Regions from separate parts of the Kocuria sp. APC 4018 genome, predicted to be linked through region 1. Evidence: predicted binding sites of a transcription regulator. Region 1 holds the regulator's gene; each other region holds the start of a gene.

Region 1 (10,330 bases):
CCCGGACTCCGTCACGCAGGAGACCTTCGACGTCCTCGCCGCGGCCGGGGTGACCCGCGTGTCCTTCGGGATGCAGTCCGCGGTGCCGCACGTGCTGGCGGTGCTGGAACGCACGCACACCCCGGCGAACGTGCCGCGCGCCGTGGGCTGGGCCAAGGAGCGCGGGCTGGGCACCAGCGTGGACCTGATCCACGGCACGCCGGGGGAGAGCCTGCGGGACTGGGAGGTCTCCGTGGAGGCTGCACTGGCCATGGAACCGGACCACGTCTCGGCGTACTCGCTGATCATCGAGGACGGCACCAAGCTGGCCGCCCAGATCCGCCGCGGCGAGGTGCCCGAGCCGGACCCGGACGACCAGGCGGACAAGTACACGCTCGCGGACCGAATGCTGCGGGACGCGGGCTTCGCCTGGTACGAGGTGTCCAACTGGTCGCGGGACGCGCACGGTCGCACGGCGGAGCAGAACCGCAGTGCGCACAACATCGCCTACTGGCGCAACCAGGACTGGTGGGGCATCGGCCCCGGGGCCCACTCCCACGTGGACGGGGTGCGCTGGTGGAACCTCAAGCACCCGCTGCCCTACACGAACAAGGTGCGCGCGGGGGTGTCACCCGCGGCGGGGCGCGAAACGCTGGATGCGCAGACCCAGTACGTGGAGCACGTGATGCTCGGCATCCGGATCAGCGAGGGCATCCCCGTGGCCTCGCTGCGGCCGGAGGGACGCCGCGCCGTGGCGGGGCTCATCGCGGACGGCTGGCTGGACGGCCCCGCCGCACTGGCGGGCACGGTGGTGCTCACCGATGCGGGCCGTCTCATGGCCGACGCCGTGACGCGGCGGCTTCTCGACTGGTGACGTGGGCTGCAGGGTCGCCACGCGGCGCCGGGCACACGTCGTGCCCACCGCAGCCGGGACGGGCCCCGAGTCAGCCGCGGTGGCCGGTGAAACGGTCGTAGAGGTGCGTGTTGGCGCGGTACTGGTGGGGCTCACCACGGTTGACCTTGATGCCGGCGCGCACCGACGTCACCGCCAGGAGCACCCAAGTGACGGCCGCGACCACGGAGAACACGCCGCCGACCACGGGGATCAGGGACAGCAGGATGCCGCCCAGCACGATGATGCTGGGGAGCATGGTGTAGTTGGCCGCCTCGCGGGACTCCTGCGCGGTGAACGGCCCGCGGTCCTTGAACACGCGGTGGATCACGTAGCTGGGGATCACACCCACCACGCCGCCGAGGTGGGCCAGGGTGGCCCACTGGCGGTCCTGGTTGACGTCCAGGGGCTGGGCCACCGGGTGCACGGACTCGAACGGCGCGGCGGAGTCCTGGGCGGCGGCAGAGGGCGTGGAGGCAACGTCAGTCACGAGTGGGTGTCCCTTTCAGGGGCGGTAGCCGGACCAGACGGGAGAGCGGGGGTCTGGTTCCCTCGATGATACCGGGGTCGTCTGAGAGCCTGCCACGGTGTGCGTCACACCGCGGGACCCCTGCAGCCGCCCGAGTCCGGGGACGGCTCAGCGCGCGGCGCCCTGGTCCGCGGTGAGGAAGTCGATGAGCTCCTCCACGCGACCCAGCAGCGCGGGCTCAAGATCCGCGTAGGTGTTCACCCGGGTGAGGATCTGCTGCCAGGCCCGTCCCACGTCCTGCGGGGTGCGGTGGGGCAGTCCGAGCGCCTTGGCCATGCCGGTCTTCCAGTCCACGCCGCGCGGGATCACGGGCCACGCGGGGATGCCCAGTGTCGAGGGCTTCACGGCCTGCCAGATGTCCACGTAGGGGTGCCCCAGGATCAGCACGTTGTCCGCGGCACCCGGCACCCGAAGGGCCTGCTCGGCGATGCGGGACTCCTTGGACCCGGCCACCAGGTGGTCCACCAGGATCCCGAGACGTCGTTGGGGGCCCGGACGGAAGTCGCGGATGGCGGCGGGCAGGTCGTCGATGCCGTGCAGGGGCTCCACCACGATGCCCTCCACCGCGAGGTCGTGCCCCCAGACCTTGGCCACGAGCTCGGCGTCGTGGTAGCCCTCGACCCACACGCGGGACTCCTTGGCCACGGACGCCCTGAGGCCCTCCACCGCCACGGAGCCGGAGCGCGTGATCCGCTTGCCGGCGGGGGCGGTCCGCGGTGCCGGGGGTGTGAGCCGCACCGGTTCGCCGTCGAGCAGGAAGCCCGGTCCCAGCGGAAAGGTCTTGACCCGGCCGTGGCGGTCCTCGAGTCCCACCACGCGCATCCCGCCGATCACCTCCACGCTGACGACGGCGCCCACCCACCCGGTCTCGACGTCCTCCAGCACCATGTCGCGCGCCACGGCGACCTCGCGCGCACTCGGCCGGGTGCGGGAGACCTCGGGGCTGTCCAGGTCCTGGGGACCCCAGCCCCAGCCGGGTGCGTTCACGGGTTCCTCCTCGGTGCGGCGGGCAGATCAGCCGCGAGCGTACCAAAGCGGCCCCGAAGCGCCCGCGGCCTACACTGGGGATTAGCACTGTGACTCGATGAGTGCCAAAATTGGTGCTCGGCCACGACGGGCGCACGGCCCGTTGCTCGACACGCCACGGGAGGTGAGGACCATGGACCATCCGCGCAGGGTGCAGATCCTGCGGGCCATCGTGGAGGACTACGTCCACTCCCGCGAACCCGTGGGCTCAAAGGCGCTCGTGGAGCGCCACCGGCTTCCCGTGTCCTCGGCCACGGTGCGCAACGACATGGCGGCCCTCGAGGACGCCGGACTCATCGTGGCACCGCACACCAGCTCCGGGCGGATCCCCACCGACCAGGGCTACCGCGTGTTCGTGGACCAGATCGCCGCGGTCCAGCCGCTGAGCCCGGCCCAGCGCCGCGCCATCCAGGTGTTCCTGGAGGACGCGCAGGACATCGACGACGTCATGGAGCGCACGGTGCGCCTGCTCGCGCAGCTGACCCACCAGGCGGCGGTGATCCAGTACCCCGTGCGCACGGGCACCACCGTGCGCCACGTCGAGCTCGTGGACGTGGGCGCGGCAGTGCTGGTCATCCTCATCCCCACCTCGGGCCGCGTGGTGCAGCGAGCCGTGGAGCTGCGCACCGCGCTGGACGAGCCCCAGCTGCTGGAGTTGCGTGCCCGCGTGCTCGCCCGGGTGCTGGGACGGGCGCTGGATGCCGTGCCGAGCGCCGTCGCCGGACTGGGGGAGACGCTGCCCGCGGAGCTGCGCGAGGCCGGGGACGCCGTCGGGGAGACCCTCTCCCTGCTGGCCTCGGCCACGGACGAGCACCGCCTGGTGATGGCCGGCACGGCCAACCTCGCGAGGTTCAGCGGCGACTTCCCGCAGAGCATCTCCCCGGTGCTGGAGGCACTGGAGGAACAAGTGACCATGCTGCGGTTGTTGTCCGAGATGCAGCAGGACGAGCGCGGGGTGGCCGTGCGGATCGGCTCCGAGGAGTGCGACGACCCGCTGGCAGAAGCCTCCGTGGTGGCCACCGGCTACGGACCGCGCGCCGCCTCCAAGGTGGGCGTGGTGGGACCCACCCGCATGGACTACCCGACCACCATGGCCTCCGTGCGCGCGGTGGCCCGATACCTGTCCAGGAACCTGGGGGACTGAGCGCCGCGCCGGCGCCACCCCGACCGAGACCACAGACCCGACGAAAGCAGAAGCGACGACATCGTGAGCGACCACTACGAAACCCTCGGCGTGAGCCGTGACGCCAGCGCCGAAGAGATCAAGCGCGCCTACCGCAAGAAGGCGCGCAAGCTGCACCCGGACGTCAACCCGTCACCGGAGGCCGCGGAGGAGTTCAAGCGTGTCTCGCACGCCAACGACGTCCTCTCGGACCCTGACAAACGCCGCGTCTACGACGCCACGGGCAACGAGAACGGCACGGACACCGGCTTCGGCGGCGGCTTCCCGGGCTCCGGGTTCGGCTTCTCCGACATCTTCGAGACGTTCTTCCAGGGCGCGGGGGCGGGCGGCCAGCGCGGCCCGCAGTCCCGCACCCGGCAGGGTCAGGACGCACTGATCAACGTGCGCATCTCCCTCAAGGACGCCGTGTTCGGGGTGGAGAAGGACATCACCGTGGACACCGCCGTGGTGTGCCCCGCGTGCGAGGGGTCCTGCTGCCAGCCCGGCACCAGCCCCACCACGTGCAGCATGTGCCGTGGCTCGGGGCACATGCAGTACCAGCGCCAGTCCATCCTGGGCATGGTCACCACGCAGGGTCCGTGCTCCCAGTGCAACGGCTTCGGCACGGTGATCGAGCACCCGTGCCACGAGTGCTACGGCGAGGGCCGGGTGCGGGACCGCCGCCCCCTCACCGTGAAGATCCCCGCCGGCATCCAGTCCGGCAACCGCATCCGCCTGGGCGGACAGGGTGAGGCCGGAACCGCGGGCGGACCCAACGGGGACCTGTTCGTGGAGCTGAAGGTGGACCCGGACCCCACCTTCCACCGGGAGGGGGACGACCTCCACGCCCGGCTGCGGATCCCCATGACGGCGGCCGCCCTGGGCACCACCGTGACCCTGGAGACCTTCGACGGCACCCGCAGCGTGGCCGTGGAGCCCGGAACCCAGTCAGGTGCCACCGTGACCCTCGACGGGCTCGGCGTGACGCACCTGCGCGGCAAGGGACGCGGAAACCTGCAGGTCCACTTCGAGGTGGAGACCCCCCGCAACCTCACGGGCGAGCAGCGTGAGCTCGTGCAGCGGCTGGCGCAGCTGCGTGACGAGGAGGCCCACGACGGCACCACGGTCAACGCCACCGGCTCGGGCGGGTTCTTCTCCCGGCTGCGCGGGCGGTTCAACGACCAGTGACGAACCCCGTCTTCCGCCACCCCGGTGAGGAGCTCTCCCGGGCCCGTCCGGGGGAGCTCCTCGACGTGCACGGGCCCGAGGCGCGCCACGCGGTGACCGTGCGCCGGTTGCGCGCCGGCGAGCTCCTCGACCTCGTGGACGGCCACGGAACCCGCGCCACGTGCACCTTCCGGGACGGTGAGAAGGACCGGATGACCGTGGCCGTGGAGTCAGTCGCGCGTGAACCGCAGCCGCGGCCCCTGCTGAGCCTGGTGCAGGCACTGGCCAAGGGCGACCGGGACCTTCAGGCCGTCGAGTCGGCGACCGAGCTGGGGGTCTCCCGGGTGGTGCCCTGGCAGTCCGAGCGCAGCATCGTGCGGCTGCGGGCCGAGCGCGCCGCCAAGACCATGGGCAAGTGGGAGTCGCTGCTGGCCACCGCGGCCAAGCAGTCCCGCAGGGCCACGTGGCCGGAACTGGCACCGTGGGTGGACACGGCCGGGCTGGCAGAGCTGATCCGTTCCGAGCCGGGCACGCTGTGGCTCGTGCTCCACGAGAGCGCGAACGTCCCGTGGTCGTCCCGCGAGGTGGCGGCCTGGGGCGAGCAGGAACACGTGGCGGTGGTCGTCGGTCCCGAGGGCGGGATCAGCGAGCGGGAGCTCGAAGCACTGTGCGCGGCCGGCGCGCGGCCCGTGCGCCTGGGCGCCAAGGTGATGCGCTCCTCCACGGCTGGCCCGGCGGCACTCGCGGCGCTGAGCGCGGTGCTGGGGCTGTGGGACTGAGGGGGGCGGTGTCGGATCCTGCTCAGTCCGCGGGGGACACCGTGATCTCGTGGTCGTCCGCGATCGTGTGGCCCTGCTCGTCCGTGCCGCTCACCCGGATGGTGTAGGTCCCCGGTTCCAGGTCCACCACGGTGCGCAGCTCCGTTCCTGTGGTGGGATCGGTGCCGGGCGTGGGTCCGTCCACGGTGTCGCCCTTGACGCGCCGCTCGCCCGAGGTGATCTCCCACCGGACGTTGTGCACGGAGGGCAGGATACGGGCGAAGATCGTGAGCGGGCTGCCGGGATCCGCGCTCGTCTGGGGGTCGATGAGCCAGATGGGCGCCGCGAGCGCGGGGTCCCGCGTAAGCGGGTCGTCCAGGGTCACCGCGCCGAAGGCTCGGTACCCCGTGCGCCCGTCCACGAGGATGCGGACCTCCTTGGCGGTGGCGGAGTCCAGCAGGCCCGCGGTGACCGCCGCTGCGGAGACGGTGTAGACCATCTGTTGCAGCGCCATCCGGGCGTCCTGCTCGGAGAGCTGCGCGGTGAACGCCGCAGCCGGCAGGTCCACCGTGACGGTGCCGTCCGGGGTGACGCTGGTCCCCACGGTGTCGACCGCGGACCACAGTGTGCGGTAGTCGGGGTCGGAGGGCGCGGCCGCGGTGACGGTGAGGGCCGCGCGTGCCACGGGATCTGCGATGTCGCTCGTCACGGGGGTGCGGAACTCCCGGAAGAGGTAGTCCGACTCCTCGCCGGTGCCCACCCAGTACACGGGGGCCTGCTCCGTGGCCACACCGTCCACGGAGTCGTTGGTGCTGCCGGGCGCGGCACCGATCCCGGGCGCGGCCGCGGACTTGTTGTCCGGACGGTCAGACGCATTGCCGCACGAGGAGACGCCGACGGCTAGCACGCCCGCCACCGCGAGCGCGGTGACGCGGTGCAGGATGCGGGTCGTCATGGGTTCCTCTCGGTCGCCTGGGTGCCTGTCGCAGTGGTCGTGACTGGCGGTACGACGCCGCGGTCGGCGTCGCGGACCGAGGAAACGGTGGCTGCCGTCCCCGGCCCGGCGGTGGTCGTGGTGGCGGGCGTCCCGCCGACGACACAACCTACCGGGGGAGAAATGTGTGGATCCACCGTTGCGCGCGTGCGCACGGGACCGTTACCGGATTGCAACCCGCGGCCCCGGCCGGGCCGTGAGCGGATAGGCTGGGGGCGATGACCGAAGCACTCGAGGGCAACAACACCCTGACCACCGCATCCCGTCCCAGCCGTGAGACCACCCGTGTGAGCGTCCACATGCCGGACCGGGACACCGCCGTCCGCTGCCTGGGCCAGGCGGACACCACTCTGCGCCTGCTGGAGCAGCAGTTCCCGGCCGTGCGGATGACCGTGCGGGACCTGGACGTGGTGCTCGAGGGGCCCGTGACGGACACCCGCCTGGCGGCGTCGCTGCTCGAGGAGCTGCTGGCCATGGCGCTGCGCGGCACGGAGATCACCGAGCGCACCGTGATGCGCGTGGCCCGCATGATGCGTGACGCGCAGGACCTGCGGCCCTCGAGCGCGCTGTCCACGAGCATCCTGTCCACGCGCGGGCGCACCATCCGCCCCAAGACGGTGAACCAGAAGACCTACGTGGACGCGATCGACGAGCACACCGTGGTGTTCGGCATCGGCCCCGCGGGCACCGGCAAGACCTACCTGGCCATGGCCAAGGCCGTGCGCGCGCTGCAGGCCAAGGAGGTCAACCGGATCATCCTCACGCGGCCAGCGGTCGAGGCGGGGGAGCGGCTGGGGTTCCTGCCCGGATCGCTCAACGACAAGATCGACCCTTACCTGCGCCCGCTCTACGACGCGCTGCACGACATGATGGACCCCGAGTCCATTCCGCGGCTCATGGAGGCCGGCAGCATAGAGGTGGCACCGCTCGCCTACATGCGAGGGCGCACGCTCAACGACGCCTTCGTGATCCTGGACGAGGCCCAGAACACCACGCCCGAGCAGATGAAGATGTTCCTCACCCGACTGGGTTTCGGCTCCCGGATCGTGGTGACCGGTGACGTCACCCAGGTGGACCTCCCCGGCGCCACCAAGTCCGGGCTGCGCCAGGTCCAGCACGTGCTGGGCGGGATCGACGACATCGCGTTCTGCGAGCTGACCTCCGCGGACGTGGTGCGCCACGAGCTCGTGGGGGAGATCGTGGCCGCGTACGACCAGTTCGACACGACCAACAGGCACCGCGTGGAGCGCGCGCGGCGCAAGGAGGACCGGCGTGCCGCCCGCCCCGCCCACGGGACTGCGGAGGCCGGTCCGGGACAGGGGTCCGCGCGGTGAGCGTCGCGTTCGACCTGCCGTGGGAGACCCCCGAGGACCAGGCCGTCCTGGCGCCGTCCTGGCGCGCGGTGGACACGGCCCAGTTGAGCGCGCTCGTGGAGCTCGCCTTCCGGCGCTGGCACCTGCACCCGGACACCGAGGTCTCGATCGCCGTGGTGGACGAGGAGCAGATGGCCCAGCTGCACGAGCAGTGGCTGGAGCTGCCTGGCGCCACGGACGTGATGTCCTTCCCCATGGACGAGCTGCGGGAGGGCACCCCGGAGGAGCCCTCCCTGGGAGTGCTCGGGGACGTCGTGCTGTGCCCTCCGGTGGCGCAGCGCCAGGCGGAGGCCGCGGGGCACAGCACCGAGGACGAGCTGTGCCTGCTCACCGCCCACTCCCTGCTGCACCTGCTCGGCCACGACCACGCGGAGGAGGACGAGCGCGAGCGCATGTTCCGCGCGCAGCGCGCACTGCTCGAGGAGTTCCTCGGCCGCGACGCGCCCGTGGAGACGATGTCATGACCCCCCACCCGCCGCACCGCACCACGCACCGATCTTCCGAGGACGTCGCATGAGCCAGGACAGCACCCCCGCCGAGCAGGACTTCCGCGCCGGATTCGCGGTGTTCGTGGGCCGCCCGAACGTGGGCAAGTCCACGCTCACCAACGCCCTGGTGGGACGGAAGGTGGCCATCACCTCCAACCGCCCGCAGACCACCCGGCACACGATCCGCGGCATCGTCCACCGCCAGGACGGACAGCTGGTCCTCGTGGACACCCCCGGCCTGCACCGGCCCCGCACCCTGCTGGGTCAGCGGCTCAACGACGTGGTCGCGGAGACCCTAGGCGAGGTGGACGTGATCGGCTTCTGCGTTCCCGCCGACCAGAAGGTGGGTCCCGGGGACCGCTACATCGCGCAGCAGGTGGTCGCCGCCGTGGGGCGCACACCGGTCGTCGCGATCGTGACCAAGGCCGACCTCGTGCCGCAGGACCGGCTCATGGAGCAGCTGCTCGCGGTGAGCGAGCTGGGCCGCGAGGTCGTCACCGCGGAGCGCGCCCAGCGTGAGGCCCGCCAACGACGCCGCGACGCCGCGTCGTCGGGACGGCCCCCCTCCGCGCCGAGCCGGGATGCGGCGTCGGACGAGGACGCCGGCTGGGCCCACGTGATCCCCGTGAGCGCCGCGCACGGCTACCAGGTGGACGAGCTGGGCGAGCTGCTCGTGTCCCTCATGCCGGTTTCCCCGCCGCTGTACCCGGAGGGTGACCTCACGGACGAGCCGGAGATCACCATGATGGGCGAGCTCATCCGCGAGGCCGCCCTGGAGGGCGTGCGGGACGAGCTGCCGCACTCCCTGGCCGTGGTGGTGGACGAGGTCTCCGAGCGCGAGGGGCGCTCGCCCGAGAACCCCATGCTGGACGTGCACGCGAGCCTCTACGTGGAGCGTCCGTCCCAGAAGGCGATCGTGATCGGTAAGCGGGGGGCGCGGCTGCGCGAGATCGGCACGCGCTCCCGTGAGCAGATCGAGGCGCTGCTCGGCACCCGCATCTACCTGGACCTCCACGTCAAGGTGGCCAAGGAGTGGCAGCGGGACCCCAGGCAGCTGTCCAAGCTGGGGTTCTGACCCGGTCCGCGCCGTCCCCCGCGGGGCGCGCCGCGCCGGAGCGATCGTCGGCGCCGCGACCCCGCGAGACCAACTTCCCAGGAGTCACCGGTGGAACCCAGTCCCAGTCACCGCAGCCGCCGTGATCCCGGTGCGGCGGCGCCGTGGGCCTCCCAGCCCGCGCAGAGCGCCGCGCCGGCGGAGGAGCCGTTCGAGCTCCGTCAGACGGGACGCCACCACCGGGCCCGGGAGCACCGCTCCTCGACCCGCAGGATCGCCGTGATCCTCGTGGTCCTGGCGCTGATCAGCGTGATCGGACTGGGCGGGGTGGCGGCGCTACGGCTCACGAGCAACCTGACGTCCAGCCCGCTGGACCTCTCGGAGGATTCCGGGGCGGTGGAGGGTGGCCCGCTGGACATCCTGGTGATGGGCTCGGACACGCGCAGCGGCAAGGGCAACAGCGAGTACGGCAGCGCCGAGGACTCCGAGGGACGCACGGACGTGATGATGCTCGTGCACGTCACCGAGGCCCGGGACGCCGTGACCGTGGTGTCCTTCCCACGGGACCTCGTGGTGGACATCCCGCAGTGCACCGACCCCGAGTCCGGGAAGGTCTACCCGGCCGGGACGGACATGCTCAACAGCGCGGTGGAGCGCGGCGGCCCCGGGTGCACGGTCGCGGCCATCAACAAGCTCACCGGTGTGGACGTGGACCACTTCATGCTGGCGGACTTCAACGCCGTCACCGAGCTCTCCACCGCCGTGGGCGGCGTGGAGGTGTGCGTCAACGAGGCCGTGGACGACCCCAAGTCCGGGCTGAAGCTGCCCGCCGGCATCTCCACCGTGGAGGGGGAGCAGGCCCTCGCGTTCCTGCGCTCCCGCGCCGCGTTCGGCAACGGCGGGGACGA
Region 2 (10,330 bases), on a different contig from region 1:
GACTTCGAGGCGTGGACCAGGGCGGAACCGCCGCCGGCCACGATGCCCTCCTCGAGCGCGGCACGCGTGGAGGACACGGCGTCCTCGATGCGGTGCTTGCGCTCCTTCTGCTCCACCTCGGTGGCGGCGCCGACCTTGATCACGGAGATGCCGCCGGCGAGGCGCGCGAGGCGCTCCTGGAGCTTCTCGCGGTCCCACTCAGAGTCCGTGCGCGCGATCTCGGAGCGGATCTCCGCCACGCGCTCGGCCACGGCGTCGGAGGAGCCCGCGCCGTCCACCAGGGTGGTCTGGTTCTTGGTCACGGTGATCCTGCGCGCGGAGCCCAGCTGGCTCAGGTCCACGGCCTCGAGGGAGATGCCGAGCTCCGGGGTGATCACGGTGGCGTCCGTGAGCACCGCGAGGTCCTGCATGATCGCCTTGCGGCGGTCTCCGAAACCGGGAGCCTTCAGGGCCACGACGTCCAGCGTGCCGCGCAGCTTGTTGACCACCAGGGTGGACAGGGCCTCGCCCTCGACGTCCTCCGCGATGATGGTCAGCGGCTTCTTGGCCTGCAGCACCTTCTCCAGCACCGGCATGAGGTCCTGGATCGAGGAGATCTTGCCCTGGAACAGCAGCACGTAGGTGTCGTCCAGGACGGCCTCCTGGCGCTCCTGGTCGGTGATGAAGGACGGGGACAGGTAGCCCTTGTCGAACTGCATGCCCTCGGTGACGTCCAGCTCCACCTCGGTGGAGGAGCCGTCCTCGATGGTGATCACGCCGTCCGTGCCCACGGTCTCGAAGGCGCGGGCGATCAGCTCGCCGATCTCCTCGGACTGGGCGGAGATCGCGGCCACGTGGGCCACGTCCTTGCCCTCCACGGGGCGGGCGTTGTCCAGCAGGCGCTGGGACACGGTGGCCACGGCGGCCTCGACCCCGCGCTTGATGTCGCTGGGGGCGGCGCCCGCGGCAACGTTGCGCAGGCCCTCCTTCACGATCGCCTGCGCCAGCACGGTGGCGGTGGTGGTGCCGTCACCGGCGACGTCGTTGGTCTTGGTGGCCACTTCCTTGGCCAGCTGGGCGCCGAGGTTCTCGTACGGGTCCTCGAGCTCCACCTCACGGGCGATGGTCACGCCGTCGTTGGTGATGGTGGGTGCGCCCCACTTCTTGTCCAGGACCACGTTGCGGCCGCGGGGGCCGAGGGTGACCTTGACGGTGTCGGCCAGGCGGTTCACGCCGGCTTCGAGCGCTTTGCGAGCGGTGTCGTCGAACACCAACTGCTTGGGCATGTGAGTTGCTCCTTAGGGAACCGGGAAGACTGCGGAGACGACGCACGCGGTGCCCGCGGCCCGTTCCCGGGCGGACGGGCACCGCGTACGAAAGGGTGTGGAGAAGCTACTTCTCGATGACGGCCAGCACGTCGCGCGCCGGGAGCACCAGGTACTCCTCGCCGTTGTACTTGACCTCGGTCCCGCCGTACTTGGAGAAGATGACCAGGTCACCCTCGTTGACGTCCACGGGGATGCGGTTGCCCTTGTCGTCCACGCGGCCCGGGCCCACGGCCAGGACGGTGCCCTCCTGGGGCTTCTCCTTGGCGGTGTCCGGGATGACCAGACCGGAGGCGGTGGTCTGTTCAGCGGCCAGCGGCTGAACCACGATGCGATCCTCGAGGGGCTTGATGGAGACCGACACGATCTCTCCCTTTCTTCTAGGCGTGTGAGACGGTGTGCGTCCGCCGCGTGCCATGGGGTCCCATGACGGCGAGCGCCACAGGCCAGTTGGCGTGCCAACCGTCGTCGCGGTGCCGATTGAGCGCCTGGCCTTTAGCACCCTCCATGGGAGAGTGCTAATAGCACTGTAGGGACGCGGGCCGCGCCCGGTCAAGACGCGCCCACGCCACTCCCCTGTGGGCTGAACCGGGCCTCCGGCACACCCCACGACGACGCCGCCCGGCCCCGTCGACGGCCTCGCCGCACCGTCCTCGGGTGGCGCGGGCACGGGCCCGGAGCGTTACCACCGCGTCTGCGCCCCGGCGGACGGAGCCCGCTCCGCGCCCGCGGAAGGCGGGGTCGAGCACCCGCGGGAGGAGCGGCGTCGTAACGCTCAGTAGTAGACCGCGAGCCGCCCGCTGGGGCCCTCGTGGCACGTGACCGGGGTGTCGAACACGCGGGTGAGGGTCTCGTCCGTCATGATCTGGGCGGGCGTGCCGAACTCCACGACCCGCCCGTCCTTGACCGCGCAGATCCGGTCCGCGTAGTGGCTCGCGAAGTTGATGTCGTGCAGCACGATCACCACGGTGCGCCCCAGCTCGTCCGCCACGCGTCGCAGGTGCTGCATCATGTGCACGGAGTGGCGCATGTCCAGGTTGTTCAGCGGCTCGTCCAGCAGCAGGTACCCGGTCTCCTGGCACAGCACCATGGCCACGTAGGCGCGCTGGCGCTGGCCGCCCGAGAGCTGGTCCAGGTAGCGGTCCTGCAGCGGACCCAGGTCGAAGAACTCGATGGACTCGGAGATGATCCTCTCGTCCTCCCTGTTGATCCGCCCGCGCGTGTAGGGGAAGCGGCCCAGGCCCACGAGCTGGCGCACCGTGAGCCGCGCCGTGAAGTGGTTCTCCTGGCGCAGCGTGGACACCACCGTGGCGAGCGTGCGCGGCGGGGTGGTGGTGACGTCGTGGCCGCCGACCACCACGGTGCCGGCGTCCGGGCCGAGCAGACGGCCCATCATGGTCAGCAGGGTGGACTTGCCCGCGCCGTTGGGACCCACGAGCGCGGTGATCCCGCCCTCGGGGATCTCCAGGTCCACCGGCCCGATGGCGGTGTCCGTCCCGTACTGCTTGCTCAGTCCGTCCAGCCGGATCACAGTCTGCCCTTCCTCAGGATCACCACGAGGAACACGGTTCCGCCCACCAGTTCGATGATGATGGACACCGCGCCCTCCGCGTAGAAGACGTTCTTCAGGATGAAATAGGCCCCGGAGAGCACCGCGAAGCCCAGCAGCGCCGCCATGGGGAACACGTAGCGGTGGTCGTGGGTGTCCGAGAACTGGTACGCCAGGGTGGCCACCAGGAAGCCCAGGAACGTCATGGGACCGATCAGCGAGGTGGTCACGGCCATGAGCACGGACACCCAGAACAGGGTGAGCATGAGCTCGCGGCGGTGCAGCAGCCCCAGGTTGGTGGCCACGTCCTGCCCCAGCGCCATGACGTTGAGCCGCCGGGAGCGCAGGTACAGAGCGGCCGTTCCCAGCAGGCACAGCGGGATGGCCAGGGGGAAGTACTCGGGGTTCGCGTTGGACACCGAGCCGAAGAGCCGGGCGCTCAGCACGTCGAACTCGCTGGGCGAGAGCAGCCGCTGCATGAACGTGGACACCGCGCCCAGGCCACCGCCCAGCACGATGCCGATCAGCAGCATGACCTGCACGTTCGCATGCCGGCCGGACAGCAGCCAGCCGTACAGGGCCAGGGCGAAGAGCACCATGACCGTCACCTGCGCCGCGTACTGCGCCAGACCCTGCACCGCGGTGACCCCCACGGCGCCCAGGAAGTAGACCGCCGAGGTCTGCACCAGCACGTAGAGGGACTCGAATCCCATGATGGACGGGGTGATGATCCGGTTGTTCGCCGCGGTCTGGAACGCCACGGTGGCCATGGCCTGGCACAGTGCCACCACCGCGATCACCACCACGGACGTGGCACGAGCTTCCACGATCCGCCAGAACCCCGGGGTGCCGGCCGGCAGCGGGTTGTCCCACACCAGGATCCCCGCGCAGCACAGGGTACCCACCGCGGCCAGTGCCACGGTGATCCACCAGTAGCGGCGCCGGTGGGCGGCGGAGGTGAACGCGCCGGAGCCCACGGCGGCGGGCCGGCGGGTGCGGGACTCAGACACGGCGGCGGCTCCCGAGCAGCAGGGCGATGAACACGGCCGCTCCCACGACCCCCAGGATGAGGGAGACCGGTACCTCGAAGGGCATGATGATCGTCCGCCCGATGAGGTCGCACACCGTGACCAGCCCGATCCCCAGCAGGCACACCCAGGGCAGGTTGGAGCGCAGGTCGTCCCCGCGGAACAGCGAAACCACGTTGGGCACGATCAGTCCCAGGAACGGCAGGTTTCCCACAACCACGGTGACCACCCCCGTGGCCACGGCCACGAGACCCGTGCCGAGCAGGATGATGCGGTCGTAGTTCAGCCCCACGTTGGTGGCGACGTCCTCGCCGAGCCCCGCCACGGTGAGCCGGTCCGCGGCGACGAACACCAGCACGGCCACGGCGGCCACGATCCACAGCGTCTCGTACTGGCCCTTGAGCACGGACGTGAAGCTGCCCGCGAACCACACCCCGAGGTTCTGCAGCCGGTCCGTGACGAGCGCCAGGTAGGTGGACGCGGACCCCACCACGGCGCCCAGCATGATGCCCACGATCGGCACGATCAGCGAGGAGCGCAGGGTGATCCGCCGCAGGAACGCAAAGAACACCATGGTTCCCACGAAGGCCGCCACCACCGCGCCGAGCATCCGGGCGGTCAGGCCGGCGTCCGGGGCCACGACCGTCATGACCAGCAGCCCCAGCCCGGCCCACTCCGTGGTGCCCGTGGTGGTGGGCTCCACGAAGCGGTTCTGGGTGAGCAGCTGCATGACCAGCCCGGACATGGCCATGGCCGCGCCCGCGAGGACCAGTGCCACGGTGCGCGGGATCCGGGTCAGCGCAAGGAACTGCCCACCCTCCTCGGGGTCGGAGAGGTCCGCGACCCCCGTGAGCACGGAGGCCACCAGCAGCCCCGCGACCACCGCGCAGGCCACCCAGAAGGTCCAGTCCCTGAGCACCCCCGTGGGTGCGGGACGGGATGTCGGGACCGTGGCTGTGGTGGCCATCTTCACCTGTGTGCTTCCGTGTGCTCGTGACGTGGCCCCGCGGGACGTCCCCGCGGGGCCACGGTGTGGATCCGGGGCGGGCCGGTCAGTTCTCGGCGTCCGCCTCGAGCTTGTCCGCCAGTGCGTTGAGGATCTCCGTGTAGGTCTGGATGCCCTCGTTGGTGTAGGTGTCCGCGGGCAGGTAGACCACGTTGCCGTTCTTCACGGCGGGGACGTCCTTGAGGGCCTCGGACTTCTCGATCACCTCGGAGGCCGGGGTGGATCCCTTCTCCGACTTCATTGCGGCGTCCCGGTCCATGACGATCAGCAGCTCCGGCTTGGCCTTGGCGATCGCCTCCACCGAGATGTCGTCACCCTGGTGGTCCTCCGAGCCGGAGACCTCCAGGGCGGGCTTCAGGCCCACCATGTCGAACAGCGGGCCGATCGTGCGCCCCGTGCTGGGCACCACGTACCCCATGTCCCCGCCGGAGACGATGAGGCCCATGGTGGACTGCCCCGCGTAGGCGTCCTTGGCGCGCTGCTCGGCCTTGTCGAGGCCCTCGTTCAGCGCCTTGGCGTCCTCCTGCTTGCCGAAGACCTCGCCCATGGCGGTGGTCTGGCGCTGCAGCTCGGAGTCCAGGGGCTGGTCGTCCCGCGGGTCCAGCTCGAGCATGGTGGCGTCCGGGACGAGCGTGTGGATGTCGTCGTAGTGCTGCGCGAAGCGCTGCCCGTTGATCACGAGGTCGGGATCCACACCGGCAATGGCCTCCAGGTCCGGCTCGCGGTGCGAGCCGAGATCCACCACGCTCTCGTCGTTGGCGTAGGAGATGGTCTCGGGGATCAGCTTCTTGGGGGCGGCGGCGAGCTGCACGTCCCAGTCCGCGAGGGTCTCGAACAGGCGGTTGTCGGTAGCCACCACGGTCTTGGGAGGCACGGTGACGTCCTGGGTGCCCTTGTTGTCCTCGATGCTCACGGTGCTGGAGGAGGCACTGGAGCTCGCGGTGGAGTCCCCGGATTCAGCGGAGGAACCGCACCCCACGAGGGTCAGCGCGGCAACGGTGCACAGTGCCGCGCCGGGCAGCAGGCGGTGGGAGAACATGGGTGTCTCACATTCTGATGGAGCGGTCAGGGAACGGGCGGCCGGCCACCAGGTGAGCCTAACCTAATTAGGTATGACTTGTGGTTCGTAATTCGAGATGTGTCGCTCGTGATGTGATGGACGGGTGACTGCACCCACCGCACCGGACGACGCCGAGGCCCGCGGACTGGCCCGCCTCCTCACTCCCGAGGGCCGCCACCTGCTCGACTCCCTCCCCCCGTACGACGCCGCGGCCTCGCTCGCGCTGAACCAGTCCCTGCGCGCCCAGGGCCACGACCCCGAGCTCGTGGCCGCGGCCCTCACCCAGTCCCGGCTGCGCGAGAAGGCCCACGCGAAGTTCGGGGACTTCGCGCGGCAGCTGGTCTTCACGCGCGACGGCGTGGAGCAGGCCACCCGGTGGTCCGTGGCCGCCCTGCACGCCCAGCGCTTCGCCCAGGCGGGCGCGGAGCACGTGGTGGACCTCGGCTGCGGCATCGGCGCGGACTCGCTGGCGCTCGCGGCCCTGGACCGCACGGTCACTGCGGTCGAGCGGGACCCCCTCACCGCGGCGGCGGCCACCGTGAACCTCACGGGCTGGCCCCGAGCCCGCGTGCTGTGCGCGGACGCGCAGGAGCTGGATCTCTCCGCGCTCGAGAACGGCCCCGTCCACGGGGTGTGGCTGGACCCGGCCCGCCGTGTCTCGGGCGGTGGCCGCACCCGCAGGATCTTCGACCCCGAGGCCTTCTCCCCTCCCCTGTCCTTCGTCGCGTCGCTCGCGGAGGCCGGACTCGCCGTGGGCGCGAAGATCGGACCCGGGATCCCCCACGAGCACGTGCCCGAGGGTGCGGAGGCCCAGTGGATCTCCGACCGCGGGGACGTGGTGGAAGCCGTCCTGTGGTTCGGTGCCGTGCGCCGCCCGGACGTGGTGCGCTCCGCGCTCGTGCTGGGCGGCGGCGCGGAACCCGGCTCCGCGGCGTCGTCGGCGGCGGAACTGACCTCCGGCTCCTGGGAGTCCCCCGTGCCCGAGGGGCCGCTGCTGGGACCCGTGAGCCGCTACCTCTACGAGCCCGACGGCGCCGTGATCCGCGCGGGGCTCGTCACCGACCTCGCGCAGCGCCTCGGTGCGCACCTGGTGCACCCGGACATCGCGTACCTCTCCTCGCAGACCCTGGTGCAGACCCCCCTGGCGCGCGCGTACGAGGTGCGCGAGGTGCTGCCCCACACCGTCAAGGTGCTGCGCCGGTGGGTGCGGGAGCACGACGTGGGCACCCTGGACGTCAAGAAGCGAGGCACGGCCGTGACCCCGGAGCAGCTGCGCCAGCAGCTCGCGCCGCGCGGCACGCAGCGCGCCACCCTGGTGATGACACGCGTGGCCGAGCCCGGCGGGGAGCGTCGTGTGGTGCTGGCTGTTAACCCCCTACACTGAGAGACCCTGTGTTCGGACCGCGCGCCGCGGCCACGCTCCAGGACGCAGCAGCCGCTCCCGGCGAACCCATGAGAGGACAACGCCGTGCACATTGACTTCGAGATCTCCGACAACTCCACCCTGGGTGTCGAGTGGGAGGTCGCCCTGGTGGACCGGGACTCCGGAGAGCTCGCGCAGCGGGCGCAGGAGGTCCTCGAGGCCGTGGTGTCCGAGTACCCGGAGCTCGGCGAGGAAGGGGACCACCCCCAGGTCACGGGCGAGTTCCTGCAGAACACCGTGGAGATGGTCACGGGCGTGTGCCAGAACGTGCCCGAGGCCCTGGCACACCTGTCCGAGACCCAGGACAGGATCCGGGAGGTCACGGACCCGCGCGGACTCGAGATCTTCGCGGCCGGCACCCACCCGTTCTCGGACTGGGCGGACCAGCCGGTGGTGGACGCGGAGCGCTACTACAAGGTGCTGGACCGTGCGCAGTACTGGGGCCGTCAGATGGTGATCTTCGGGCTGCACGTCCACGTGGGGGTCGACCACCGGGACAAGGCGCTGCCCGTGCTGGACGGGCTCATGAACTACTACCCGCACCTGCTGGCGCTGTCCGCCAACTCGCCGTACTGGTGCGGCCACGACACCGGCTACGCCTCGCAGCGCGCGCAGCTGTTCCAGCAGCTCTCCACGGCCGGGCTGCCCTTCCACTTCGACTCGTGGGACGAGTACGAGGCCTACGTGTCGGACCTGATCGCCACGGACGTGATCGAGGAGACCTCCGAGAACCGCTGGGACATCCGCCCCGTCCCCCGCTTCGGCACGGTGGAGATGCGCGTGTGCGACGGCCCCTCCAACCTGCGTGAGGTGGGTGCGCTGACGGCTCTGACCCAGTGCCTCGTGGAGTCCTTCTCCCGCACCCTGGACCAGGGCGGAAGCATTCCCGTGATGCCCCCGTGGCACCACCAGGAGAACAAGTGGCGTGCCGCCCGCTACGGGCTGGACGCCGTGGTCATCCGGGACGCGCAGAACCACCAGACACCGCTCACCGAGGACCTCACCGAGGTGCTGAACCGCCTGGAGCCGCTCGCCGCGGAGCTCGGCTGCGCCCGGGAGCTGGCCTACGTGGAGACCATGATGACCGGTGAGGTCGGCTACCTCCGCCAGCGCCGGATCGCCCAGGAGAACGGCGGGGACCTGCGGGCCGTGGTGCGGGACATCGTGGCGCAGAACCGCGAGATCCGCTGACCCCGGGACCGCTCGGGAGCACCCTGCATGCCTCCGGGCGGGCGCCGGAGCGCGGCTGCATCACACCGCTCGGGCAGCGTTCCTCCGGATCCGGGCCGCGCGTGCCGGGCCAGGGTCGGTCAGAGCAGATCAGATCGGCGCAGGCCGGCTGAGGGGGACTCAGGCCGGAGCGGGCACCGACACCGTGGTCACGGGCAGTCCCGGATCCGCGGTGAACTCGATGCCCGTGGGTGCCACACCGCGCGTGACGAGGCGGGCGCCGAGGGCCGCCACCATGGCCCCGTTGTCCGTGCACAGGGACAGTGGCGGGACCACCACGCGGATCCCGTGCTCCGCGCAGCGCCCCGTGACGACCTCCCGCAGCCGGGAGTTCGCGGCCACTCCGCCGCCCATGAGCAGGGTGGTGATCCCGTGCTCGGTGCAGGCCAGCACGGTCTTGCGGGAGATCACGTCCACCACGGACTCCTGGAAGCTCGCGGCCACGTCCGCCACGGGCACGGGCTGACCGGCGGCCTCGAACGCCTCCACCACGCGGGCCACCGCTGTCTTGAGCCCCGAGAAGGACATGTCGTAGCGGTGCCGGCCGGGATTCTCCGCCGAGCCCATGTACTTGCCCGCGCTCAGCCCGCGGGGGAACCGGAACGCCTCGGGGTTCCCGTCCTTCGCGGCCCGGTCGATGGCCGGTCCGCCGGGGTAGGCGAGTCCGAGCAGGCGGGCCACCTTGTCGTAGGCCTCGCCGGCGGCGTCGTCGATCGTGGCACCGAGCAGCCGGACGTCCTCGGTGATCTCCCCCACCGCGAGGATCTCGGTGTGCCCGCCGGAGACGAGCAGCGCCCCGAGGTTCTCGGGCAGGCTGCCGTCCCCGTCCAGCAGGCCCACACCCACGTGGGCCACGAGGTGGTTGATCGCGTACAACGGCGTTCCCGTGGCCACCGCGAGCGCCTTGGCCGCGGCCACGCCCACCATGAGTGCGCCGGCGAGTCCGGGACCGGAGGTGACGGCGATCGCGTCCACGTCCGCGAGCGTCACGTCCGCCGCGGCGAGCGCCTCGCGCACCGTGGGCACGAACGCCTCGAGGTGCGCGCGGGAGGCGATCTCGGGGATCACCCCGCCGAAGCGCACGTGCTGCTCCATGGAGGAGGACACGGTGTTGGTCAGCAGCTCGGTGCCGCGCACGATGCCCACACCGGTCTCGTCGCACGAGGACTCGATGCCCAGCACGAGGGGCTCAGCGGTGCTCATGGATGGTCCTTCCGTCCGCGCTGCGCTCGTGCGGTCCGGGCGGGACCAGCTCGCAGCGCATGATGAGTGCGTCGTGTCCCGGACCGTAGTAGTGGGCCCGGGTGTGGATGTGCTCGTAGCCGAAGCGCCGGTACAGGGCCTGGGCGCGGGGGTTGTCCGCGCGCACCTCGAGCATCATCTCGGTGGCCCCGGCGCGCACAGCCGCCTCGTGCAGCACGCGCAGCAGGGCGCTCCCCAGACCCTTGCCCTCGTGGGCCGCGGCCACGGCGATCGTCTGGACGTCTCCCACCGGAGGGATGCACATCATCCCCGCGTACGCCACGATCTCCCCGTCACGGGTGACCACCCAGTACTGGCGGGTGGGGTGCGCCAGCTCCTCGTCGAACATGGGCCGGGGCCAGGCGTCCTCGGGGAACAGCACGGTCTCCAGGGTGTGCACGGCATCCAGGTCCCCGGGCTGCATGGGCCGCAGGGCGTGTCCCGCCGGGATCGACGACGCCGCCGCGCTTGCCGAGCCGTGCCCCTCC
Region 3 (10,330 bases), on a different contig from region 1:
CTAACCCCGGCGGACTCCTGGGTCCCGCTCGGCGGCGACGCGGCCTCCAGCTCGGAGAAGAGATCCGGCTGGCTGACCATGCCGTCCCCCGGTGCCGCAGACGGTGGTCCGGCAGGTGCGCCGCCACCGGCGGCAGCGTGCCCCGTGGCCGCGGGGCGGGACGTACCACCCTCGGCAGAGGGCGGGGCCGTCGCAGCACTGGACGCGGGTGCGGCGGCGTCTGCGGCGTGCACGGGTGCGGCCGCACCGGACGCGGGTGCGGTGGCGTCGGTGGCGGAGGGCTCGGCACCGGACGCGTGACGGGAGGCGGGGGTGGCGTCCTCGTCCCGGAAGCCCGGACCCACCGGCATGTCCTCGGGGGAGGTGCGCGCCTGGTACGCCGTGGCCATCGCCCGGGCACGCACGTCAGCGGCCTCGTTGAGCTCGTGACCGGCGTGGCCCTTGACCCACTCGAAAGTGACCGAGCGGCCGGATAGCTCCCGGTCCAGGGCCTTCATGATGTCCACGTTCAGCACGGGCTTGCCGTCCCGCTTCTTCCAGCCCTTCTTCTTCCAGCCCGGCATCCACTTGGTGATCGAGTTGATCACGTACTGGCTGTCGCAGTAGACCGTGAGCGGTTCGTCCCGCCGGTGGCGCGTGCACTCGAGCAGGTCCAGCACGGCGGTGAGCTCGCCCATGTTGTTGGTGCCGTGCGCCCAGCCGCCCGCGTGCCACGACGTGGGGTCGATGTACCAGGCCCAGCCGGCCGGCCCCGGGTTGCCGAGCGCCGAACCGTCCGCGGAAGCAATGATCGTCATGCACCCATCCTCCCAAAGCGTGCCGACACGCGGAACGCCACGGCGCCTTGCCGCCCCACCCGGACGTGGAAGGACCCCGGACACGACGTGCGCGTCCGGGGTCCTTCACGGGTCTCACCCGCAGAACGGGTGGGAGTCCACTCGGCGGAGTGGAATCACATCATGCCGCCCATGCCGCCCATGGGATCGGCACCCGCGCCCGCACCGGCGGCCTCGGGCTCCGGCTTGTCCGCCACCACGGCCTCCGTGGTGAGGAACAGCCCGGCGATGGACGCCGCGTTCTGCAGAGCGGAACGGGTCACCTTGACGGGGTCGTTGATGCCCGCGGCCATGAGGTCCTCGTACTCGCCGGTGGCGGCGTTGAGGCCCCAGCCGGTCTCGAGCCCGCGCACCTTGTCGACCACCACGCCGGGCTCCATGCCGGCGTTGAGGGCGATCTGCTTGAGCGGGGCGTCGATGGCGACCTTGACGATGTTCGCGCCCGTGGCCTCGTCACCCGAGAGGTTCAGGGAGTCGAACACCTTGGCACCGGCCTGGATGAGGGCCACGCCACCGCCGGCGACAATGCCCTCCTCCACGGCCGCCTTGGCGTTGCGCACGGCGTCCTCGATGCGGTGCTTGCGCTCCTTGAGCTCCACCTCGGTGGCCGCGCCGGCCTTGAGCACTGCCACACCGCCGGCCAGCTTGGCCAGGCGCTCCTGCAGCTTCTCGCGGTCGTAGTCGGAGTCGGAGTTGTTGATCTCCGCGCGGATCTGCGCCACGCGGCCCTCGATCTCCTCCTGGGTGCCGGCGCCGTCCACGATGGTGGTCTCGTCCTTGGTGACGACGACCTTGCGGGCCTGGCCCAGCAGGTCGATCGTGGCGGACTCGAGCGACAGCCCCACCTCTTCGGTGATGACCTGGCCGCCGGTGAGGATCGCGATGTCCGCGAGCTGCGCCTTGCGGCGGTCGCCGAAGCCGGGAGCCTTGACGGCCACGGACTTCACAGCGCCGCGCATCTTGTTCAGCACCAGCATGGCCAAGGCCTCGCCGTCCACGTCCTCGGCGATGATCAGCAGCGGCTTGCCGGCCTGCATGACCTTCTCCAGCACGGGGACCAGGTCCTTCACGGCGGAGATCTTGGAGTTCACGATGAGGATGTAGGGATCCTCCAGGACGGCCTCCTGGCGGTCCGCGTCCGTGACGAAGTAGCCGGAGAGGTAGCCCTTGTCGAAGCGCATGCCCTCGGTCAGCTCGAGGTCCAGCCCGAAGGTGTTGGACTCCTCGACGGTGATGACGCCTTCCTTGCCGACCTTCTCCATGGCCTCGGCGATCAGCTTGCCGATCTCGGGGTCAGCGGCGGAGATGGACGCGGTGGCGGCGATCTCCTCCTCGGTCTCGATCTCCTTGGCGGAGGACAGCAGCTGCTCGGTCACGGAGGCCACGGCCTTCTCGATGCCGCGCTTGAGGGACAGCGGGTCCGCACCGGCGGCCACGTTGCGCAGGCCTTCCTTCACGAGGGCCTGGGCCAGCACGGTGGCCGTGGTGGTGCCGTCACCGGCGACGTCGTCGGTCTTCTTGGCGACCTCCTTCACGAGCTCGGCGCCGATCTTCTCATACGGCTCCTCCAGCTCGATCTCCTTGGCGATGGAGACACCGTCGTTGGTGATGGTGGGGGCGCCCCAGGACTTCTCCAGGACCACGTTGCGGCCGCGGGGGCCGAGCGTGACCTTGACGGCGTCCGCGAGGGTGTTGAGACCCTTCTCGAGGCCGCGGCGTGCTTCTTCGTCGAATGCGATCATCTTTGCCATGTGATTCGTCCCTCCTGGACGGTCGACAAACGAGACTGGTCACGATGCCCGCGACGGACGGCGCTCGCACCGCGGTCCTCACCGCGCCGCGACCACCTCACCGTGATGTGGTGTCCACTCGTGCGCCGGGGCGCTGCCACCGGACCCGGTTAGCAGTCCACCCGACTGAGTGCTAATCCCATAGTGGCACTGCCGCGCGCGGAACCGCAAACGCCCTGCGCGTGGTGGGCTCAGGTTTCATTCCCGGCTGAACGCCGGACGGCTCAGACGCGCTCGACGCCGCCCGGGGCCGGTGCGCGCAGGCCCGCCGCGGCGGCGTCGGCGAGCACGGACGAGGCGGTGGACACGGCGACCGGGGACACCGCAGCGCTCCCGAGGGACTGCGCCTCCTGGGCCGTGCGGGGCGCGTTGACGAAGCACACGGCGCCGAGCACGAGGGCGAGCACGCCCGAGAGGAGAACCGTGCGGAACTGTCGCGTGGAGCCCTCACGGGCGCGGGGGTTGTGGCCGCGGTGCGCGCCTTGGCGGGCGCCGTCCTCGGGAACGTCGTCGAACTCGTCGCGGGGGTGTTCGCTCATGGTCTCGCTCTCCTGGGCCCGGCTCGCGCACCGCGCGGTGCTCCGGGCGCAACGCTGTCAGTGGCCACTATCGCACGGCCGACCGGGTGCCCGCGCGGAGGTCTGCCCGCGTCCGGGGACACGCGCCCGGTGTCCACGAGCGGTCAGCGCGAGCGCGCCCGGCGCAGCCTGGAGATCAGCATCGGCGCGTGGCGCGCTGCGGCCTCGGAGGAGATCAGGGCGTTCAGACGCTGGTAGTAGTTCACCGGGCTCAGTCCCAGCCGCGAGCGGATCGCGGACTCCTTGGCGCCGCGGTACTTCCAGTGCTCGGACTCGAGCTCCAGGACGGCCCGGTCCAGCTCGTCGAGCTCCTCCCCCGTGGTAGACATGGCGTCAACCCTAGCGCGCGGGGACTGCGCCGCGCGCGACGCACCGCACCAGGAGGCCACTCGTGAGCACCCCGCGCCCGCTGTCCGAGATCATGCACCCGGAGTGGGCCGCCGCACTCCAGCCCGTGGAGCCCCGGATCCGGGAGATGGGCGAGTTCCTGCGGGCCGAGCACGCCGCGGGGCGGCACACCCTGCCGGCCGGGGAGAACATCTTCCGCGCGTTCCGGGAGCCGCTGTCCGCGGTGAAGGTGCTGATCGTGGGCCAGGACCCCTACCCCACGCCCGGCCACGCCATGGGGCTCTCGTTCTCGGTGGCGCCGGATGTCCGCCCGGTCCCCCGGTCCCTGCAGAACATCTACAAGGAGCTGCGGTCCGACCTGGGCATCGAGGCGCCCTCTCACGGGGACCTCTCCTCATGGGCGGGTCAGGGAGTCATGCTGCTCAACAGGGTGCTCACGGTGCAGGCGGGCTCGGCGGCGTCGCACCGGGGCAAGGGCTGGGAGGCGGTCACCGAGTGCGCGGTCCGGGCACTCGGTGACCGCCAGCAGCCCCTCGTGGCCGTCCTGTGGGGCCGGGACGCCCGCACCACCAAGGACTGGCTGGGCGGGGCACCCACGGTGGAGTCGGCGCACCCCTCACCGCTGTCCGCGTCCCGAGGGTTCTTCGGCTCCCGCCCCTTCTCGCGCGTCAACGACCTGCTGCGGGAGCAGGGGGCGGAGCCCGTCTCGTGGGAGCTGCCGGGTTAGGGTCCCCTACGCTGGGGCCATGCCACGGATTCCAGCGCCCGCGGACCGCAAGCCCCAGATCAACCTCAGCGTGCTCGAGCGCACCCGTCTCGCGCCCGCCATGGTGCGCGTGGTGTGCCGCATCGACAACCCCGAGGACTTCCGGGACATCGCACCGCCCGAGAAGTACGTCAAGCTACTCTTCTTCTCCCCGCAGACGCTCGCGGCCACCGCTCCCGGTGAGCTGCCGGACTACTGGGCGGTCCGGGAGAGCGCGCCACCCCACGAGCAGCCGGTGTCCCGCCACATGACCCTGCGCCGGGTGGACCTGTCCACGGCCACGCTGTGGATCGACGTGGCGCTGCACGGCAGCGAGGGCCACGCCGGCCCGTGGGCCGTCTCCGCCCAGCCCGGTGACCGGATCGTGGCCCTGGGCCCGGGCGGGAAGTGGGTTCCGGATCCCGCCGCCACCTGGAGCATTCTCGCGGGCGACGACGCCGCCGTCCCCGCTGTGCTCGCGAACCTCGAGGCCCTGCCGGGCACCGCGCGCGGTGAGGCGGTTCTGGAGGTCCAGGACGCCTCCCACGAGCTCGACCTCTCGGACACGGCCGTTCCCGAGGGCGTGCGGGTGCGGTGGGTGCACCGGGCGGACGAGCGCCCCGGCGAGCGGGCGCTCGTCGTCGGGCTGTCGGAGGCCGCGTGGCCCGAGGACCTCACGGGCGTGCAGGCGTTCGTGCACGGCGAGCGCGAGGCCATGAAGGCCGCCCGCCGGGAGCTGTTCGACGTCCGGGGACTCGACCGCTCGCGGGTGTCGCTGTCCGGCTACTGGGCGCAGGGGCGCACCGAGGACGTGTTCCAGGCGGAGAAGAAGCTGCCCGTGGGCCAGATCCTCTGAGGTCCGCGCGCGGCGTCAGCGGCGGCGGTTGCGCCGCTGCGAGAGGTGCTGCATCTGCTCGATGAACGGGCGCATGAGGTACTTGGCCAGCACCACGCCGGCGGCCAGCAGCACGATCGAGGCCATGGCGTTGACCAGCTCGTTGATGCCCTGGCCCGGGGCTTCGGTCTGCACCGTCATGGCGTACATCCCGCGGAACAGGGTGAGCCCCGGCAGCAGGAACGTCATGGCCGGGATCGCGAGCACGGCCTGGGGAATCTTGGAGCGGGCGGCCAGCAGGGCGGCCACGCACCCGCTGGCCACCGCCCCCACGCCCGTGGCGATCCGGCTGCCGGCGTCCACGAGTCCCACGCCGTGGTACAGCAGCAGCCCCGCGAGGGCCGCGGCCACGGCCGGGGGGATGTGCCGCGGTTTGACCTGCATGGACACCGCGATCAGGGCGGTGGAGACGAGCATGAACGCGATGTTCGTCAGCTTGCCCGTGGGGGTGAAGCTCGACTGGGAGATGTCGATGGGAGGCACCCCGAGCACGTTCACGGTCAGGGACACCCCCAGGGCAATGCCCGCGACGATGCCGAGGAAGGCCATGGCCGTGGAGAGCAGCCGCCCCGCCGCGGTCACCGGGAAGCCGTTGATGGCGTCCTGCATGGTGGAGACCATGCGCGTGGTGGGCAGCAGCATGATCAGACCGCCCGCGATCACCGTGGGCGGCGACAGCGGCACACCGAGGGCGGAGACCACGATGGCCACGAGCGTGACCACGAAGGCGTTGGCGGCGAGTGTGAAGAACTCAGGGATCCGCCACGCGCTGAGCTTGGCGGTGACCATCTGCACCACGGCGGCCGAGGCCACGGCCACCGACGCCCCCACCCAGGACGCCCCGAGGGCCAGCGCCAGGGTTCCGGCCACGAGCACGGTCGCGGCCGTGACCATCCAGCGGGCGTAGGGCTTGGGGCGCGCATTGATCTCCGCGAGCTCCCGCTCCGCCCTGCGCAGCGGCATCTCGCCCTCGATGATGCGGATCACGAGCTGGTGGGTGTCCGCCAGGCCCGAGTAGTTGTCCGTCCACGAGCGCACCACGCGCATCACGGTGTGGCTGGAGGTCGCGGAGTCCCCCCAGGGGTCCTCCCCCGTCCGGGTGGTCCCCGAGCCGCGGATCTCCCCGGTGGTGCCGGGGGTGCCCGCGAACGAGGATGCGTTCTCCCCGGCCTCCCTCTCGGCCACCGTGGTGGCCGGTGTGAGCCCCGCGGCCGCGAGCTGGCCCGTGGCGGTGGTCTCGGCCACGTAGTTGATGGTCACGGACTGGTTGGTGATGTCCACCTCGAGGTTCTCCACCCCGTAGGTGGCGCACACCGCGATGATGGCGTTCTCCACGTCCAGGGCGTCCGCCCCGTAGTGGAACATGGTCTCCGCGAGGCGCAGGGCGAAGTTCAGGGTCCGCCGGGCCTGCCGGTCGGAGCCGTCGCCGAACTTGCGCAGGTGACGGAACGGCGTGGAGGTGAGACGGTCCACCACGCGCATGGGAGCTGTGGGGGCGGCGTCGCCCTGAACGAGCGAGCGGAACAGGGACCGGGGGGCCTTCGGGGGGTCCACCCGGGCGGCCGGGTACACGGCTCGGGGGATCGCAGTGGTGGCCGGGGCGATCTCGTGCTCGACCGTCTCCGGGCGCTCCACGGGCGAGGCCGCCGGGGTACTGCTGCGTCGGGACCTGGTGCCGATCGGCTCGGTGAGCGCGGCGGGGACCCCGCCGCGGTGTCCCTGCCCCGCGCGGTCCGCGGCGATCTGTCCGGGGGTGAGCACGGGCAGGGCGGAGACCCGGGTGGATCCGGCGGTGGCCGACTGACCCGTCCGCAGGGTTCGCGGCCCGGCGGTGCGGGGGGCCGCGGCGTGCGGGTCCGTGTGCGGGTGCGCGGCGGCGCGCGCACGGGCCTGGGCCGCCTGTTCCTCCGTGGGGCGCGGCATGGGATGCGCACGACGGGGCGGAGCGGTGGAACGCACGGCCTCCCGCAGCGCCGTGTCACCGCCCGGGCCGAAGGGCTGGTCGTCGGCCGAGGGGCGGGCCGTGGCCTCCCCCGAGGACGGGTACCCCTGGTGCGCCAGGTGCCTCAACTGCTCGTTCACGCTCACGTCGGATGACCCTTCCCTGCCGCCGCGGGCACTGCTCAGATCTGGTGTGGTGGCTGGTGCGGGCCTCGGCTCTCAGGCCGGGACGCGGTGGACCCGCCGGGTGTCGCGGCGGGGTGGACGGTCAGTAGAACGGCTGCCCCGTGCGGCGCACCCACAGCTGACGCTGGACCTTCTCCGCCACGTTGGTCCAGACAGCGTATTTCGCGCGGCTGAGCGGCTGGTCCCAGACGCCTGCGTAGTCCACGACAGTTTTCGTGAAGCTCGTCTTGAACAGACCCAGGCCGTAGTAGTGGTGCTCCTTGTTCTTGAGCTGGTCCGAGGGCGGTGTGCCGCAGAAGTCGTACTGCGTGATCCCGTGGTCCCGCTTCAGGTCCGTGATCGCGCTCCACTGCACCAGGTGGGAGTCCCCGTACTGCTTGCGGCGGGGCTTGGAGCCGCCGTCCTTGTACGTTCCCTTGGAGCCGTACGCGATCACGTAGGCACCCACGGAGGGCTTGCCGTCCTCGTAGGTGAAGTACAGGCGTCCCTGGCCGCGCTCGGCGAAGTTCGTCCAGAACGCCCGGTAGTACTCGTAGGAGCGCAGGTTCACGTGCGCGTGGCCCTGGCCCACGGAGTCCATGAGGGTGTACATGGCGCGCATGTTCTCCTCGGTGAGCGGAACCTGCGCCACCTCGCAGCCCTCGCGGGTGGCGCGGCGCACGGCGTTGCGGCCGCGGGAGTGCAGGGACTTCAGCAGGGCCTTCTCGTCCATGTCCGTGTCCAGCACCGCGGTGGAGTCGTTCGGCTGGATCTCGAAGGACTTCACCAGCCCGCAGCGCGCGAGCACCCCGGCGGCGTAGTCCGAGGCCACGATCTCGGGCTCGTACTTGATCGCGAACACGCCCTTGGCCGCGCCGGCCACGAAGCGCTCGTTGGCGACCACGATGCCCGGCATGTCGTCCACGGACTCCACGTCCGGGCCCTTGATCATGTACCAGAGCCTGCCGAGAGCCGGGACCTTCTTCTCGAGCACCAGGTTGTAGCTCGCCCGCGAGCCGTCCGAGGGTTCGTAGACCACGTGCCGGGGCGTCCACCCGTGGTCCTTCTTGACCTCCGCGAAGGCCTCCGACTGCAGCAGGTTGCCGCCCGCCGGGTTGGCCGTCACGTGGGAGTCCCACTCGGCGATCTCCTGGGCGGTGGCAAATCGTGCCGTGAATTCTCGCAAGGCTCTCTCAATCCTTCGACCGCGGGTCGTGCTCGGACGGTGGGCGACGCCGCGCGGCGACGCCGTCCCACATGATATCCCTCCGCGCTCAGGCCATCCCGGGGTTGCGGCTGCGGGAGTCGTCACGCGGATCCACGTTGTCTGGCTCGGGAACCGGGTCCCGCGTGGTGTGCTGGGCGCCCGCCGTGGTCCCGGGCTCGCCCTCCGGGCGCTTGCCGGTCCCCGCCGGGGAGCCGTTCTCCCGGGAGCCCCCGGCAACGGGGGCTCCGGAGGGGGACGACGCCGCCGCGGGGCGCCCGTCCGGGAAGCGCACGCCGGCGGCGCCGCCCGCGTACCTGCGGTCCGCCTCGGGGATCACGCCGGCCGGGGTCAGCGGCCCGCGGTCGTGGAACACGTACTTGCCGGGGTGGCCCGCGGAGAAGCGGTCCGGGTCCGCGTAGTCCCAGTCCTCACCCCAGCCGCCCTCGACGCCCTCGAACAGCTCACCGGGGCGCAGCCACTGGTAGAGGGTCTCGTAGGACGTGGACTGGGTGGCCGTGACCTTGCGGCGCAGCATCTCCCGGGTGAGCTCCTCGGGGTGCTCGCAGCCCATGGTGGAGATCATCTGCCCCGCCTCCGCCACCGTCAGGCGGTGGTAGCGCTCCACGCGCTCGCCCTTGTCCGTCACGTCCAGGGCACGGTAGAGCCTGGGATCCTGGGTGGTGACCCCCACGGGGCACTTGTTGGTGTGGCAGGCCTGGGCCTGGATGCACCCGACCGCCATCATCATGGCACGGGCGCTCATGCAGAAGTCCGCGCCCTGGATGATGTGGCGCACGATGTCGTGGCCCGAGGTGATCTTCCCGGCGCACCCGAGCTTGATGCGCTCCCGCAGACCGGAGCCCACGAGCGCGTTGTGCATGAGGATCAGGCCCTCCACGAGCGGCGTGCCCACGTGGTCCTGGTACTCCAGCGGGGCGGCTCCGGTGCCGCCCTCACCGCCGTCCACGATGATGAAGTCCGGGCTCACCCCCTCCTCGATCATGGCCTTGCAGATGGCGAGGATCTCCACGCGCGAGCCCACGCACAGCTTGAACCCGATGGGCTTGCCGCCGGAGAGCTCCCGCAGCCGCGCCACGAACCGGATCAGCTCGCGCGGGGTGGTGAACGCCGAGTGGCTGGCCGGGGAGATGCAGGTCTGCCCCTCGGGCACGCCGCGGGCCGCCGCGATCTCCGCGGTGACCTTGGAGCCGGGGAGCACACCTCCCAGACCGGGCTTGGCGCCCTGGGAGAGCTTGATGTTGATGGCCTTGACCTGCGGCAGGCGGGACTTCTCCCGGAAGACCTCCGGGTCGAAGTTCCCGTGCTCGTCCCGGGTGCCGAAGTACCCGGAGCCGAACTCCCAGATGAGGTCGGCGCCGTGCGCCAGGTGGTACTCCGTGAGGCCGCCCTCACCGGTCTCCTGCGCGAACCCACCCAGGGCCGCACCCTTGTTCATGGCCAGCACGGCGTTCTTGGACAGGGAGCCGAAGCTCATGGCGGAGATGTTCAGCAGCGAGGCGTCGTAGGGCTGGAGGCAGTCCGGGCCGCCCAGCCGCACGCGGTGCTCGTCCTCGGGCGCGGGTTTGGGAGCCACCGACTGCACGAAGTACTCGTAGCCGGGCTCGTTGACGTTCAGCTCGGTGCCGAACGCCTTGTCCCCCTTGAAGCCCTTGGCCCGGGAGTACACGAGCGAGCGCTGGTCGCGGTCGAAGGGCTTGCCGTCGTAGTTGCGCTCGATGAAGTACTGCTGGATCTCCGGACGGATCTTCTCCAGGAAGAACCGCATGTGACCCAGCACGGGGAAGTTGCGCAGCACCGAGTGCTT

Evidence for each region. Region 1 encodes HrcA, which represses chaperone genes, less so after heat shock. Its sites were predicted from a motif close to TTNGCACTCGNNNNNNNCGAGTGCNAA; they were not measured.
Region 2: the regulator HrcA is predicted to act here: its motif matches at 1,800-1,826, upstream of groES (co-chaperone GroES).
Region 3: the regulator HrcA is predicted to act here: its motif matches at 2,737-2,763, upstream of groL (chaperonin GroEL).

The regions. Positions count from the first base shown of each region.
Region 1 covers NZ_JASDCY010000023.1:7,933-18,262, forward strand. The annotation lists gene hemW (radical SAM family heme chaperone HemW) at 1-853, shown strand, start outside; gene QL985_RS06045 (DUF4870 domain-containing protein) at 924-1,361, opposite strand; gene QL985_RS06050 (DUF3097 domain-containing protein) at 1,509-2,387, opposite strand; gene hrcA (heat-inducible transcriptional repressor HrcA) at 2,560-3,570, shown strand; gene dnaJ (molecular chaperone DnaJ) at 3,634-4,776, shown strand; gene QL985_RS06065 (16S rRNA (uracil(1498)-N(3))-methyltransferase) at 4,773-5,534, shown strand; gene QL985_RS06070 (GerMN domain-containing protein) at 5,557-6,468, opposite strand; gene QL985_RS06075 (PhoH family protein) at 6,807-7,841, shown strand; gene ybeY (rRNA maturation RNase YbeY) at 7,889-8,344, shown strand; gene QL985_RS06085 (GTPase Era) at 8,394-9,443, shown strand; gene QL985_RS06090 (LCP family protein) at 9,534-10,330, shown strand, end outside.
Region 2 covers NZ_JASDCY010000005.1:6,182-16,511, reverse strand. The annotation lists gene groL (chaperonin GroEL) at 1-1,265, opposite strand, end outside; gene groES (co-chaperone GroES) at 1,372-1,668, opposite strand; gene QL985_RS01715 (ATP-binding cassette domain-containing protein) at 2,080-2,835, opposite strand; gene QL985_RS01710 (iron chelate uptake ABC transporter family permease subunit) at 2,832-3,863, opposite strand; gene QL985_RS01705 (iron chelate uptake ABC transporter family permease subunit) at 3,856-4,848, opposite strand; gene QL985_RS01700 (ABC transporter substrate-binding protein) at 4,934-5,926, opposite strand; gene QL985_RS01695 (class I SAM-dependent methyltransferase) at 6,051-7,331, shown strand; gene QL985_RS01690 (glutamate--cysteine ligase) at 7,416-8,561, shown strand; gene tsaD (tRNA (adenosine(37)-N6)-threonylcarbamoyltransferase complex transferase subunit TsaD) at 8,721-9,803, opposite strand; gene rimI (ribosomal protein S18-alanine N-acetyltransferase) at 9,790-10,330, opposite strand, start outside.
Region 3 covers NZ_JASDCY010000015.1:18,264-28,593, reverse strand. The annotation lists gene QL985_RS04535 (ribonuclease H) at 1-797, opposite strand, end outside; gene groL (chaperonin GroEL) at 953-2,587, opposite strand; gene QL985_RS04525 (hypothetical protein) at 2,851-3,165, opposite strand; gene QL985_RS04520 (DUF3263 domain-containing protein) at 3,309-3,533, opposite strand; gene QL985_RS04515 (uracil-DNA glycosylase) at 3,596-4,279, shown strand; gene QL985_RS04510 (siderophore-interacting protein) at 4,299-5,153, shown strand; gene QL985_RS04505 (threonine/serine exporter family protein) at 5,169-7,280, opposite strand; gene QL985_RS04500 (peptidoglycan bridge formation glycyltransferase FemA/FemB family protein) at 7,402-8,484, opposite strand; gene QL985_RS04495 (FMN-binding glutamate synthase family protein) at 8,573-10,330, opposite strand, start outside.